Regions from separate parts of the Paenarthrobacter sp. NPDC058040 genome, predicted to be linked through region 3. Evidence: riboswitches for the same ligand, from Rfam matches in the RefSeq annotation. Region 3 holds a riboswitch; each other region holds the start of a gene.
The links. A riboswitch is a leader RNA that binds a small molecule or an ion and turns the genes downstream of it on or off. The one in region 3 is predicted to bind S-adenosylmethionine.
Positions count from the first base shown of each region.

Region 1 (3,997 bases), on a different contig from region 3:
TTCGAACGGAGCGAGGTCGTCAACGGCGACGCACCAGCCCATCCAACCGCCGCCGGCCGCCGAGCGTGCCCGGACTGCCTGGCCGAAGGGTGCCTTATCCGAAGCGGGGTGGTCCAAGACCTCCACGACTTCAAGGTATTTGTTGTCCGCAAGGGGAATGATCATGTTCCGGGTACCGAAGCGCGGGTGCACTCCGCCCCGGACTGCGTCCACTCCCAGTGCTGCGGAAATTCGTTCTGTCGTGGCCAGAAGGCCATCTCGTTCACAAGCGTAAGAGACGTGATCCATGCGCATGGCTTCATCTTGGCACTTTGTGATTCGGGTCTCAGCTAAGTCAAGCCTAACTAAGGTGGGATGTTATGGAAGCGTCATGCCGGGACGCCGCAAAGACGCGAAATGACCGAAAAATACTGTCTTCGTCACAAAGCTGTGCAATGCTCCCGCCGCTTCCTAGACTGGCCGCAGTTCCAAGCATCCGCTGCCCACCAAACCCATGCGCTGTACGAAGAGGAGAACGCAATGTCCCAGGGATGGTCCTTCGAAACCCGCCAGATCCACGCCGGCCAGGAACCGGACTCCGCCACCGGAGCCCGCTCGCTTCCGATCTACCAGACCACGTCCTTCGTGTTTCCCAGCGCCGAGAGTGCGGCCAACCGCTTCGCCCTGGCCGAGCTCGCCCCGATCTACACCAGGATCGGCAACCCGACGCAGGACGCCGTGGAACAGCGCATCGCCAGCCTGGAAGGCGGCTTGGGTGCCCTGCTCCTGAGCTCCGGCCAAGCCGCGGAAACGTTCGCGATCCTTAACATCGCAGAGGCCGGCGACCACGTGGTGGCAAGCCCCAGCCTGTATGGAGGCACCTACAACCTTCTGGCCCACACGCTGAAGAAGTTCGGCATCTCCGTGACATTCGTCGAGGACCCGGACAACCTCGAGCAGTGGCGCAACGCCGTCCAGCCCAACACCAAGCTCTTCTTCGGCGAAGTTGTCTCCAACCCGCGCCAGGATGTCCTGGACATCGAAGGCATCGCCAAGGTTGCCCATGAGGCCGGCGTCCCGCTCATTGTGGACAACACGCTGTCCACGCCGTACCTGATCCGTCCCATCGAATGGGGCGCGGACATTGTGGTCCACTCCGCCACCAAGTACCTCGGCGGGCACGGTGCAGCGATCGCCGGCGTGATCGTGGACTCCGGCAACTTCGACTTCGGCCAGGACCCGGAGCGCTTCGCCAACTTCAACACCCCGGACCCGAGCTACAACGGACTCGTCTATGCCCGTGACCTGGGCAAGGACGGCGCCCTCGGCGCCAATCTCTCCTACATCCTCAAGGCCCGCGTCCAACTCCTCCGCGACCTTGGCTCGGCAGTCTCGCCGTTCAACGCCTTCCTCATCGCCCAAGGCCTGGAAACGCTGAGCCTGCGCGTGGAGCGTCACGTAGCGAACGCCACCAAAGTGGCGGAATGGCTCGAAGCCCACGACGACGTCGAATCCGTCGCCTTTGCGGGGTTGCCGTCCAGCCCTTGGTATGACCGCGGGCGCAAGTACGGTCCCCGGGGTACGGGCGCCGTGGTGGCCTTCAACATCAAGGGCGGCGTGGAAGCCGGCAAGCGCTTCGTGGACGGCCTTGAGCTGCACTCACACGTTGCGAACATCGGCGATGTCCGGTCCCTGGTCATCCACCCGGCGTCGACTACCCACAGCCAGCTGACCGTGGAACAGCAGGCCGTCGCGGGAGTCACCCCGGGCTTGGTGCGCCTGGCGGTCGGCATTGAACACGTGGACGACATCATTGCCGACCTCGAAGCCGGCTTCCGCGCCGCGAAGGGCGCCTGAGCCGCACCCGCAGTGAAAAGCGGTGGCGCCGCCAGGTCGACGATAATTCGCCTGGCAGCGCCACCGGGTGCTCTTTCGTGAACGAAGCTGCCCCAAACCGTCACACAGCTGTCACATTCTTCGCCAGAACAGCTGTGTCTTTCCTAAACTCTTACGTATTAGGTCATGAGTGCCAGTGACAGCCCCGGCTTGCTGGCCGGCAACCCTCCTCCGCGGTGGGGTGCCCCGGGTGAAGACCTGGCCTGCCGCATGAAAGGCGGTGGGCAAGCGCGAGGTTAGGTGTCAAAGGAATGACCATTACTGCTACAGCCCTTCCCACATCCGAAGAAGCGGACGGAACCGTCAAGTACGCCCACGTGGGCCCGCTGGAACTTGAAGCCGGCGGCTTCCTTCCCGATGTTGTCCTGGCCTACGAAACGTGGGGCCAGCTGAACGCCGATGCCTCGAATGCCGTCCTGGTGGAGCACGCCCTGACTGGCAGCACCCACGTAGCCCGTGGTGCCACGGATGAGGACGGTTGGTGGGAGCAGTTGGTTGGCCCGGGCGCCACGATCGACACGGACCGGTTCTTCGTCATTTCCATCAACATCGTGGGCGGCTGTTACGGCAGCACGGGACCGTCCTCCGAGGCCCCGGATGGAAAGCCGTGGGGTTCGAGGTTTCCGCTGGTCACGCTTCGTGACACCACCGAGGCTGAATCCCGCTTGGCTGACGCCCTCGGGATCCGTGCCTGGCACTCCGTGATCGGCGGTTCCATGGGCGGCGCACGGGCACTGGAATGGGCCGTGACGTTCCCCGGACGGGTCAAGCGCTGCGCCGTCGTTTCGGTGGGCGCCTACAGCACGGCGGAGCAGATCGCCTTCGCGCAGTCGCAGACGCTGGCGATCCGCCAGGATCCGAACTTCAACGACGGCGACTACTACCACGGCGCCGCACCCGAAGCCGGTCTTGCGTTGGCCCGTCGGATCGCCCACATCACGTACCGCTCGGCGCTGGAGCTGGACGTCCGCTTTGGTCGCGAAGCCCAGCACCAGGAGACTCCGCTCGCGGCAGCGATCCTGGGAGAACGCGGACGCTACCAAGTGGAGAGCTACCTCGACCACCAGGGCACCAAGCTGGTACGCCGCTTCGACGCCAACAGCTACATCGCCATCACCGAGGCCCTCATGAGCCACGATGTCACGCGAGGACGCGGAACGCTCCAGGAAGCCCTGGGCCGCACGACTGCGGAGTTCTTCATCGCGGCCGTGGACACGGACAGGCTCTACTTCCCGGCCCAGTCCCGGGAACTCGCTGAGGCGTTGCCGGGGGAGGTTCCCGTGCACGTCATTGAAGCGCCCATCGGCCACGACGGGTTCCTCACGGAAATCGGCCAGCTCTCGGCACAGCTGAGGGAGTCCTTCTTCGCCTGAGCGTCAGACCAGCTTGGCCTCCATGCCGAGGAAGCTGCCGTAGCGTTCCACTTCGGCTTCGAGGGCCCGCTGGACCGATGGCGTGTCGGGCTGGTTCAGGCGCACGTCCAGTTCACAGGTGTCACCGGCGAAGCCGTGGCGCCACCAGCCGCCCAGCCTGCCATCCAGCAGTACGACGTGCATGGGTCCACCGTTTTCCGGGAAGTACGGAGCGACCCCGCCAAGGTAATGCCTGGATTGCGAGTAGCCCATGACGTACTCGTCGTAGCACTGGATGAGGTCTATGCGGGGGAGTGCGGCGGCCGGGCTGCCGTCGCCTGCCTCGCCGGGCCCGGCCAGTTCCCCGGCGGCCAGGTAGAAGTCGAGCCCGTCGACGGCGAGGGTTGCCAAGGCGCCCGGGGCGATGTCCCTGGCCACGTCGAGCCCGCGGCGCACGTCCTTCATGGTCAGCCCGGACCACGCCGAGCAATCCTTGATGGTTGCCGGACCACGGCTGGCGAAGTACCGCAGGGCCAGTTGCCCCAGGGCCTGGTCACGTTCGGCCGCATCGAGGACAGCTGGACCCGGGTGGGGAACGCGCTCGTCGAACAACGCATAGGTTTGTTTGAGGGCGCCCCCGGCCGAACGGATGGGTGTGCCGCTGACCAGGATCCTGCTGATCTCGGCGTGCATGAGGTGGTAGACGAATCCAAGTCCCTTGCCCGGGAATCCGGCTTCCTCCAGCACGGCGGCGAGTTCCTCACGGGTCT
Region 1 covers NZ_JBHVRN010000001.1:449,318-453,314, forward strand. Annotated here, with positions in the region: gene ACFVSJ_RS01920 (VOC family protein) at 1-294, opposite strand, end outside; gene ACFVSJ_RS01925 (bifunctional o-acetylhomoserine/o-acetylserine sulfhydrylase) at 520-1,836, shown strand; SAM riboswitch class IV at 1,998-2,112, shown strand; gene ACFVSJ_RS01930 (homoserine O-acetyltransferase) at 2,127-3,248, shown strand; gene ACFVSJ_RS01935 (winged helix DNA-binding domain-containing protein) at 3,252-3,997, opposite strand, start outside.
Region 1: another riboswitch for S-adenosylmethionine. It lies ahead of ACFVSJ_RS01930 (homoserine O-acetyltransferase); the one in region 3 lies ahead of ACFVSJ_RS17510 (DUF1737 domain-containing protein).

Region 2 (3,997 bases), on a different contig from region 3:
CCCCAGGCGTTCTGCAGCGCGGTGTTCAGCTGCCTCCCGGGTCATGCCGCGGGCGAGGTAGACCAGGACGAGTTCGTTGTGTTCCACGTCCAGCGATGGCGCCGCGGCCAGCGTGGCCTGCGTGGGAAGGGTGGCGTTGAGCAGCTCCCGTTGTGACCGGACGGAGACGTACTCGCCGGCACCCATGGAGAGCGCACCCGCCAGGAGTCCGGCCACGCCACTCATCAGGACCACGGCGCTGGAAACACCCGTGGCGGCCATGCCCATGACCAGTGAGAGGTTGCTCACCAGGCCGTCGTTGGCGCCGAAAACGGCTGCGCGGAACGTACCGGACAACCTGTTGCGGCCGCGGGTTGCAAGGCCCCGGACAACTTCCTCGTGGATTTGTTCGTCGGCCACCATGGCCGGGGTTGCGTAGGGGTCCGTGCCGTAGGGGGAGCGCCCCTCAGCGCGTTGGGCAAGGGCCAGGACGAAGACTGAACCGAAATGCCGTGCCAGGAAACCAAGGAGCCGGCTGCGTGCGGAGGCTGCCTTGGGCATCCCTGCGTGTTCCCCGAGGAGCTTGAGCCAGTGGGCTTCGTGCCGGCCCTCAGCTTCGGCCAGGGCAAGGAGGATCTGGCGTTCCTCGCCGTCCCGGCGTTGCGCGAGTTCGCGGTAGACGGCAGCCTCGGCCCGTTCGTCCGCCAGGTACTGACGCCAGCGGCGGATGTCCGACTGCGTGGGCGTTCGAGGGATTTCTTCTTCGGGGCGGGAATCCGGAGCGGGGCTCGACGGACCATGGGATTCCTGGTGCTGTTGCACTGCTTCTCCTGTGCTCGGTGGGACGGTTACGGCCCCTTTGCACCGCCCACTGTACCGCTTATTTCCGCGGATTTTCGGCTGGTATTCCTCAACAGGAATGTTCGGCATGCCTTAATTCCGGCCCTTTTGGCACCGGAGCTCCGGCGCTGCGGAACCCTGCCTTGACCCCTCCCAAAGGCGGTGCTCAGATGGATAGACAGGGGCGGGGCATTTCCCGCATTTCGGTCAGTGGACCGCTTGGCGCGGCCCATGGGACGGAGGTTGAAACATGAGCACCGAATCACATCCGCACCACCCGGAACGGGCCACCATCGAATCGGATCCGGCCTACGACTACAACGAGGACCAGGAAGTGGATGAGGCCTGGACCGAGGACGACGAAGTGGCCGACGACGACGAACGCGTGGTGCCGCTCGACGGGCCCGAGGAAGAATTCCGCGGGGACGGCGACGAGCTTTAGGCCTCGTTGAGGGAGCGCAGACTGAATCGCCGTTCGCGCCCGGCGATACGTCCGACGGCGGCCACAGTCACCATCAGCGTCCGCGATGTGGAACACCACTGTGCGGTGCGGACGGACCGTGCCAACGCGTCTGCGAGGATCCTTGGCTCAGGATGGTGAAAGCTCAGTGCTTCGCCGCCAACAAACAAAGTCACCGCCCCTCCGACGAGGTCGACGGCGGGAATCACCGGAACAGTTTCGGCTGCGGTGAGGCTCGGGATCGGGAGGCCGGGTTCAGCTTGGTACGGCACGGACTTCTCCTTGGTGGAGTGCTCTTGCCCGCCCGGTTGTCTCTGGTCCGGTACGGGCCGCTTCCTCATCCGAACCACCCGTGAACATGGGGTTGGTGCGTGGCCAGTCGGAGCTTGGCGCCACATCTCTTGAAGCTGGGTCCTATCCTAAGCCCTTGCCGCTGCGGGCCCGCTCTGTTCCGTTGTGTGGCCCGCTCAACGCGCTTCGCGCCGGTTTTAGCACGCAGACCCGGCCCCGCAACGCGTGACTGGGGACGAAACAAACGGCGGCACCACCCGCGAAGGGTGATGCCGCCGTCGTGAATTGCTTTGGGTTGCAACCGCCTAGGCGGCAGGAGTGGTGAGTTCCTGGTCGGCCACCCGGGTTCCCGCAACACGGTCCGTCCAGGCTTTCATCACTGCGGGGTCGGTGGGCTTGCTGAACAGCGAGACCAGCACGTAGACCACAGCAGAGGCGATCAGGCCGTAGTAGATCGGTTCGTTGGCGTAGATTCCGTCCAACGGAGCCTTGGCATTGATCTCCAGGACGATCATGGTGCCGAGGGTCACTACCGAACCCACGGCCATGGATGCCGCTGCTGCCACACCCGTACCGCGCTTCCACACCAAGCCGCCAATGATGGCTACCAGGAGGCCGCCCACCAGGATGTCGTAGGCAATGGTCAGCGCGGCCACGACGTCCTTGGTGCTGATCGCGATGATGATCGCCACGATGCCGAGTCCCAGGACCCAGTAGCGGTTGGCCTTGACGTCGTGCTCCGGGTTCTCGGTGTCGTCGGTGTTGATGGTCTTGCCGAACCAGCTGGCCACGAACGGCACAACGTCTGCACGGGCAACCGTTGCCGCAGCGATCAGGGCGCCCGATGCGGTGGACATCATGGCTGCGACGGCTGCGGCCAGGACCAGGCCACCGATGCCGATCGGGAGCAAGTGCGTGGCAACTTCGGCGTATACGTCGTCCTTGGCCTTGATCTCAATGCCGGACAGGGCAACGCTTGCGGCCATGCCGATCAAGGCGCCGGCCAGACCGTAGAGGATGCAGTAGACGCCGGCCGTGGCACCGCCCCAGCGTGCAACCGTGGGGGTTTTGGCCGTGAAGACGCGCTGCCAGATGTCCTGGCCGATCAGCAGGCCGAGTGTGTAGACCACGAAGTAGGTGATGATCGTCTGGATTCCGATGCCATCGATCTGGAAGAAGCTGGCGTCGACGCGCTCGCGGATTCCATCCAGGCCACCAGCGGCATTCATGGCGAAGGGCAGCATGAGGAAGAAGATGCCCACCGTCTTGATGACGAACTGCACCTGGTCAGCCAGGGTGATTGACCACATCCCGCCGATGGTCGAGTACACGAGGACGATTGCGCCGCCGATGGCGATTGCCAGCCAGCGCTCCCAGCCGAAGAGGACCACGAAAATCGTTGCGTAGGCACCGGTGGAGGTGGCGCAGAGCATCAGCGTGTAGGCGAGCATGACGATGCCGGAAGTCTGGGTCGCCTTGCTGCCGTAGCGCAGGGTCAGCATCTGGGACACGGTGTAGATCTTGAGCTTCTGGATGGTTCCGGCAAACAGGAGGCTAAGCAGCAACACACCCGAACCGATGGCCACCACGAGCCACATGCCGGAGATACCGAATTTGTAGCCCAGGCCGACGCCGCCGACGGTGGATGCGCCACCCAGGACGACTGCGGCCATGGTGCCGGTGTAGAGGAACGGTCCCAGGCGGCGGCCGGCCACCAGGAAGTCGCTGTTGTTCTTGGTGCGGGACTTGCCCCACCAACCGAACGCCAGCATGGCAAGCAAATACACCACCACAATGGCGATGTTGATGAACGAAGAGTCCATGAGTGGCTCCTTGGAGCTGATGCACGGAGGTTGGGGTATTCGACGATACTCCTGCAGGGCGTCGAAGTCTCTGTGCTGACGAACGGAGGTTTGGACGTGTGTTGTGTGCCTCACAGACAACACTTGTTGCCTATGAGGATATGTTGTGATGGGAGTAACAGTCAAGGTGCTTTGGTCATGGTTCCGCGGATTCTGACTCTTTGCCGTTGCTGTCCGGCTACTATTGGCTCCAATGACAGGGCCTCACGGACGGGCCTGAAAGGTTTTGTGAATGAAGGCTCTACCCGTTGAACCCAGCAATGTTCCTGTTGCCATCGGTTCCAGAATCCGCGCAGCCCGGCAGGCGCAGCGGCTCACCATTGAGCAGGTTGCAGACGCTACGGGACTGACCAAGGGCTTCCTCAGCAGGGTGGAGCGGGACCTTACTTCACCATCGGTGGCCTCGCTCGTGACGCTGTGCCAAGTGCTCTCGGTGTCTGTCGGGGATCTCTTCGCGGCGCCGGAGACCCACCTGACCCGACGCGATGACGGGCCGCGCATTTCCCTGGGCGGCCAGGGCATTGTGGAGCGGCTGCTCACGGCGCGTTCCGAGCGAAGGCTCCAG
Region 2 covers NZ_JBHVRN010000011.1:48,708-52,704, reverse strand. Annotated here, with positions in the region: gene ACFVSJ_RS16245 (VIT1/CCC1 transporter family protein) at 1-801, opposite strand, end outside; gene ACFVSJ_RS16240 (hypothetical protein) at 1,070-1,261, shown strand; gene ACFVSJ_RS16235 (hypothetical protein) at 1,258-1,551, opposite strand; SAM riboswitch class IV at 1,567-1,686, opposite strand; gene ACFVSJ_RS16230 (sodium:solute symporter) at 1,876-3,393, opposite strand; gene ACFVSJ_RS16225 (helix-turn-helix domain-containing protein) at 3,665-3,997, shown strand, end outside.
Region 2: another riboswitch for S-adenosylmethionine. It lies ahead of ACFVSJ_RS16235 (hypothetical protein); the one in region 3 lies ahead of ACFVSJ_RS17510 (DUF1737 domain-containing protein).

Region 3 (3,997 bases):
CCACGATCCAACCGCGTCGGCCGGCCTGGAGCATACGCAGCCGGTCTGCGGCATCGGGCGTGAGGTAGACGCGGCTGACCGGCGAGATTCCCACGAACCACACCACCGTGCCGGCGACGATGACCGCTCCGGCACGGCGATAGGGATACTTCCCGCTCATGGCATGAAGGTTAGACCTGTTTGAGGGCCTTCTCCAGATCCAGGATGAGGTCGTCCACGTCCTCGAGGCCCACGGACAAACGGACCACTCCATCAGAGAGCCCAATGGCCGCGCGACCTTCCGGACCCATGGCACGGTGAGTGGTGGTGGCCGGGTGGGTGATGAGGGACTTGGAGTCGCCCAGGTTGTTGGAGATGTCGATGACGCTGAGTCCATCGAGGAGCGCGAACGCGGATTCCTTGGCAGTACGGCCGCCGGACGGCGAGAGTTCGAAGGTCAGCACGGTGCCGCCGGCCTTCATTTGCTTGGTGGCGAGCTCGTACTGCGGGTGGGATCTCAGCAGCGGGTACTTGACCCAGCTGATGGCAGGCTGCTGTTCCAGCCATTCGGCGATCTTCAACGCCGAAGCGGAGCTGTGGTTCACGCGGAGCCCGATGGTCTCCAGTCCCTTGGTGAGGACCCAGGCGTTGAACGAGGACAGCGAGGGACCGGTGTGCCGCATGAGCTGCTTGACCGGGCCGTCGATGAATTCCTTGGTGCCCAGGATCGCGCCGCCCATGACGCGTCCCTGGCCGTCGATGTGCTTGGTCCCGGAGTACACAATGACGTCGGCGCCCAGGTCTCCACAGCGCTGCAGCAGGGGAGTGGCAAAGACATTGTCGACGACGACGGTCGCCCCCGCGGCATGCGCCAGTTCGCTGACGGCCGCGATGTCCACGATTTCCTGCATCGGGTTGGAGGGCGATTCGAAGAAGACGGCGGTGGTCGGCTCGGAGAGCGCTGCACGCCACTGCTCAAGGTCCGGTCCGTCAACGAAGACAGTCTCCACGCCCCAGCGCGGCAGGATCTCGTTGAGGATGACGAAGCAGGAGCCAAAGAGTGAGCGGGCGGCAACCACGCGGTCGCCGGCAGCCAGCAGGGCACCCAGGGCCGTGAACACTGCGGACATGCCGGACGCCGTCGCAAAGCATGCTTCGGTGCCCTCAAGCAGGCGCAGGCGCTCCTGGAACGTGGCGACGGTCGGGTTGCCGTAACGGGAGTAGACGAAGCGTTCGTCCTCGCCTGTGAAGGCGCGTTCGGCTGCGGCGGCTGATTCGTAGACGAAGCCTGAGTTCAGGAAAACAGGCTCGGCTGTTTCCTGGAAATTGGTACGGTCAAGGCCACCGCGAACGGCCTGGGTGTCTGGGCTCCAGCCGGCGGCGTCAGGGTTGAAAGTCACTTTTAGTCGTTCCCCAGGTTGGTGGGCAGGCCACGGTTCTTCCAGCCATTCACGGTTCGTTCGCCGTAACGGTCAGGTTCCCCCTCGAAGCCTTCAAGGACGTTGTAGGCCGTGAATCCGGCCTGGGTGGCGGCGATGGCGGCTGCGATGGAGCGCTGGCCCGAGCGGCAGATGAAAACAAGTTCCACGCCGTCGCCTTCGGGAGCCTGCTGCTGCAGGTCCTCGATGAAGCGGGAGTTCGGGATGCCACCAGCCAGGTTCCACTGGATGAACAACGGATCGTTCTCTGTGGCCTTGGTGTCGGGAATGCCAATGTGGGCCCATTCGCCCTCGGTCCGGACGTCCACCAGGATGGCGCCGTCTTCAAGCTTTGCCCACGCATCCTGCGGGGTCAGGTCACCGGCGTAGCTCATGCGTGGCCCTCGAATACTTCCTCGTAATTCTCCAACTCGTCCACGGCGCTGGCTACTGCGGCGTCGGAACTGGCGACGGCGGCAGGCAGGATCACGGCCTGGGCGACGATGACGTCGGTGCCGTTGAAGGTGGCCGCGGGATTGCCGTGCAGTACGTAGCCCTCGGCCAGGGCATTGCTGATGCGCTCGCAGAATTCACGGGTGTCGGGACCCGTGATCAGGCGGTAGGAAAGCTTTTCTTCAGTGGGTTCAGGCATTCGTGGTGCTCCTCAGTCACGCTTGCAGTTCGAAGTGTCGAATACGCCGAGTAGTCACCTGAGGCACCCCGCCGCGGGAGAGGGTTGCCGACCAGCAAGTCAGGGCTTAACGCTGGTGCTCATTACTCAAGAAAAACGTAACATCCGTGGCGCCATCGCCGCATTTGGGGACTGCGCCGCCGTCGTCATGTTGCGTAACCGGTACCCTGCAGGGCCGCTGAAGACGGGACCCAAATGTGACCTCCGGGGAGCATAATTGACGCAGTACGACCCCCTGTAACTTCGCATGAAATCAGGTCGCGGTGAACGGACACAGCAGTTCTACACTCAAGCCCATGCTTCATTTTGGATGGTTCGTGGGCCACGGCTTCGGAGTCCAGGGTTGGGGGACTCCCGGCTACGGGCTGGGTTATGACTGGAAGAAGCCCGCGTTGTACCAGGAAGCCGTGAGGGCGTTCGAGCGATCCGGCCTGGACTTGTTCATCATCGAGGACTCCCTGACTGTTCCGGACACCTACGGAGGTACCGCCGAAGTGTCCTTGGCGCACGCGTCCTTCGCTCCCAAGCACGATCCCCTGGCGCTGGTGCCATATTTGCTTTCCGCCACCGAACACCTCGGAATTGTGCCGACCGTCAGCGCGTCCTTCTACCCGCCCTTCACCGCGGCGCGCCTGCTGGCGACGCTGCAGCACTTCTCCGAGGGCCAGCTTGGCTGGAACGTGGTCACGTCCGGCAGCGACCTCGCCGCGCAGAATTACGGGCTTGACCAGCAGATCGAACACGACTTGCGGTACGAGAAGGCCGAGGAGTTCGTCGACGTCGTTAGGCGGCTGTGGCGGAGCTGGGAACCGGGCGCGGTGCTCGAAGACGTCGAGGCCGGGCGGTTCGCCGACCACACCAAAGTGCACCCCATCAACCATCAGGGGGACTTCTTCAAAGTCCGGGGACCGCTCAACACCGCGCCGTTGCCGGAGGAGCCCGTGCTGGTGCAGGCAGGCGCCTCGCCCCGCGGCAAGGCGTTCGCCGGGGGAAACGCGGACGTAGCGATCGCGTTGGCCCGCGGCGTGGACGGCATGAAGGCCTACCGTGACTCCATCCGGGAGGAGGCGGCGAAGGCGGGGAGGAACCCCGACGACGTGAAGGTCCTTTTCGTGTTGAAGCCCACCGTGGTGGGTTCCACGGCGGAGGCGGAGGAACTGCGCGCCCAGCGGCGTGAGCTCACGCAGCGGGACATCGACAGCCAGCTCAACTCGATCTCCTACCTCTCGGTGATCGACTTCAAGCAGTTCGACCTCGACGAGCCGCTCCCCACCTTGAGTACCAACAGCAACCAGGGCACCCTTGAGCACTTCTCCAAGGCAGCCCCTCCCGGGTCCACGCTGCGCCAGATCCTGCAGGCACGCAGCGGCGGTGCGGGCGACTCCATCATCGGCACGGTTGGGGAGATCGCCGACTACCTGGAGGAGACCGGTTCGGCGGTGGGCGGCGATGGTTTCCTGTTCTCCGGATTCGTCGATCCCGTGACGGTCCACGGCGTGCTGGACAAGCTGACCCCGGAGCTGCGGCGCCGCGGGCTGCTGAGGACCAGCTACGGCAACGGAGGTTTCCGCCAAAACCTCCTGGACTTCTGACCATGACTCCCGAGCCGAAAACGCTGGTGATCGGGACGGCGGCCGTCCCGATCGAACGCGTGGCACAGGTGGCTGCGGATCCTGCGTTTCACGTGAAACTCAACCATGATGCGTTGACTTTGATCGGCCGATCACGCGAGATCGTAGAAGCGACAGCAGCGTCCGGACAGCGGGTATACGGACTCAACACCCTCCTTGGCTCAGGCCGGGACACCGTTGTGGAGGAAGAGTCAGTCCTCGCCTACCAAGTGCAAGTGGTCAGGTACCACAACAGTGGTGTGGGTACGTTTCTGGACCGTAGTGCCGCCCGTGCCGTG
Region 3 covers NZ_JBHVRN010000012.1:105,289-109,285, forward strand. Annotated here, with positions in the region: gene ACFVSJ_RS17495 (hypothetical protein) at 1-160, opposite strand, end outside; gene ACFVSJ_RS17500 (O-succinylhomoserine sulfhydrylase) at 171-1,379, opposite strand; gene ACFVSJ_RS17505 (rhodanese-like domain-containing protein) at 1,382-1,792, opposite strand; gene ACFVSJ_RS17510 (DUF1737 domain-containing protein) at 1,789-2,049, opposite strand; SAM riboswitch class IV at 2,063-2,176, opposite strand; gene ACFVSJ_RS17515 (NtaA/DmoA family FMN-dependent monooxygenase) at 2,352-3,680, shown strand; gene ACFVSJ_RS17520 (aromatic amino acid ammonia-lyase) at 3,683-3,997, shown strand, end outside.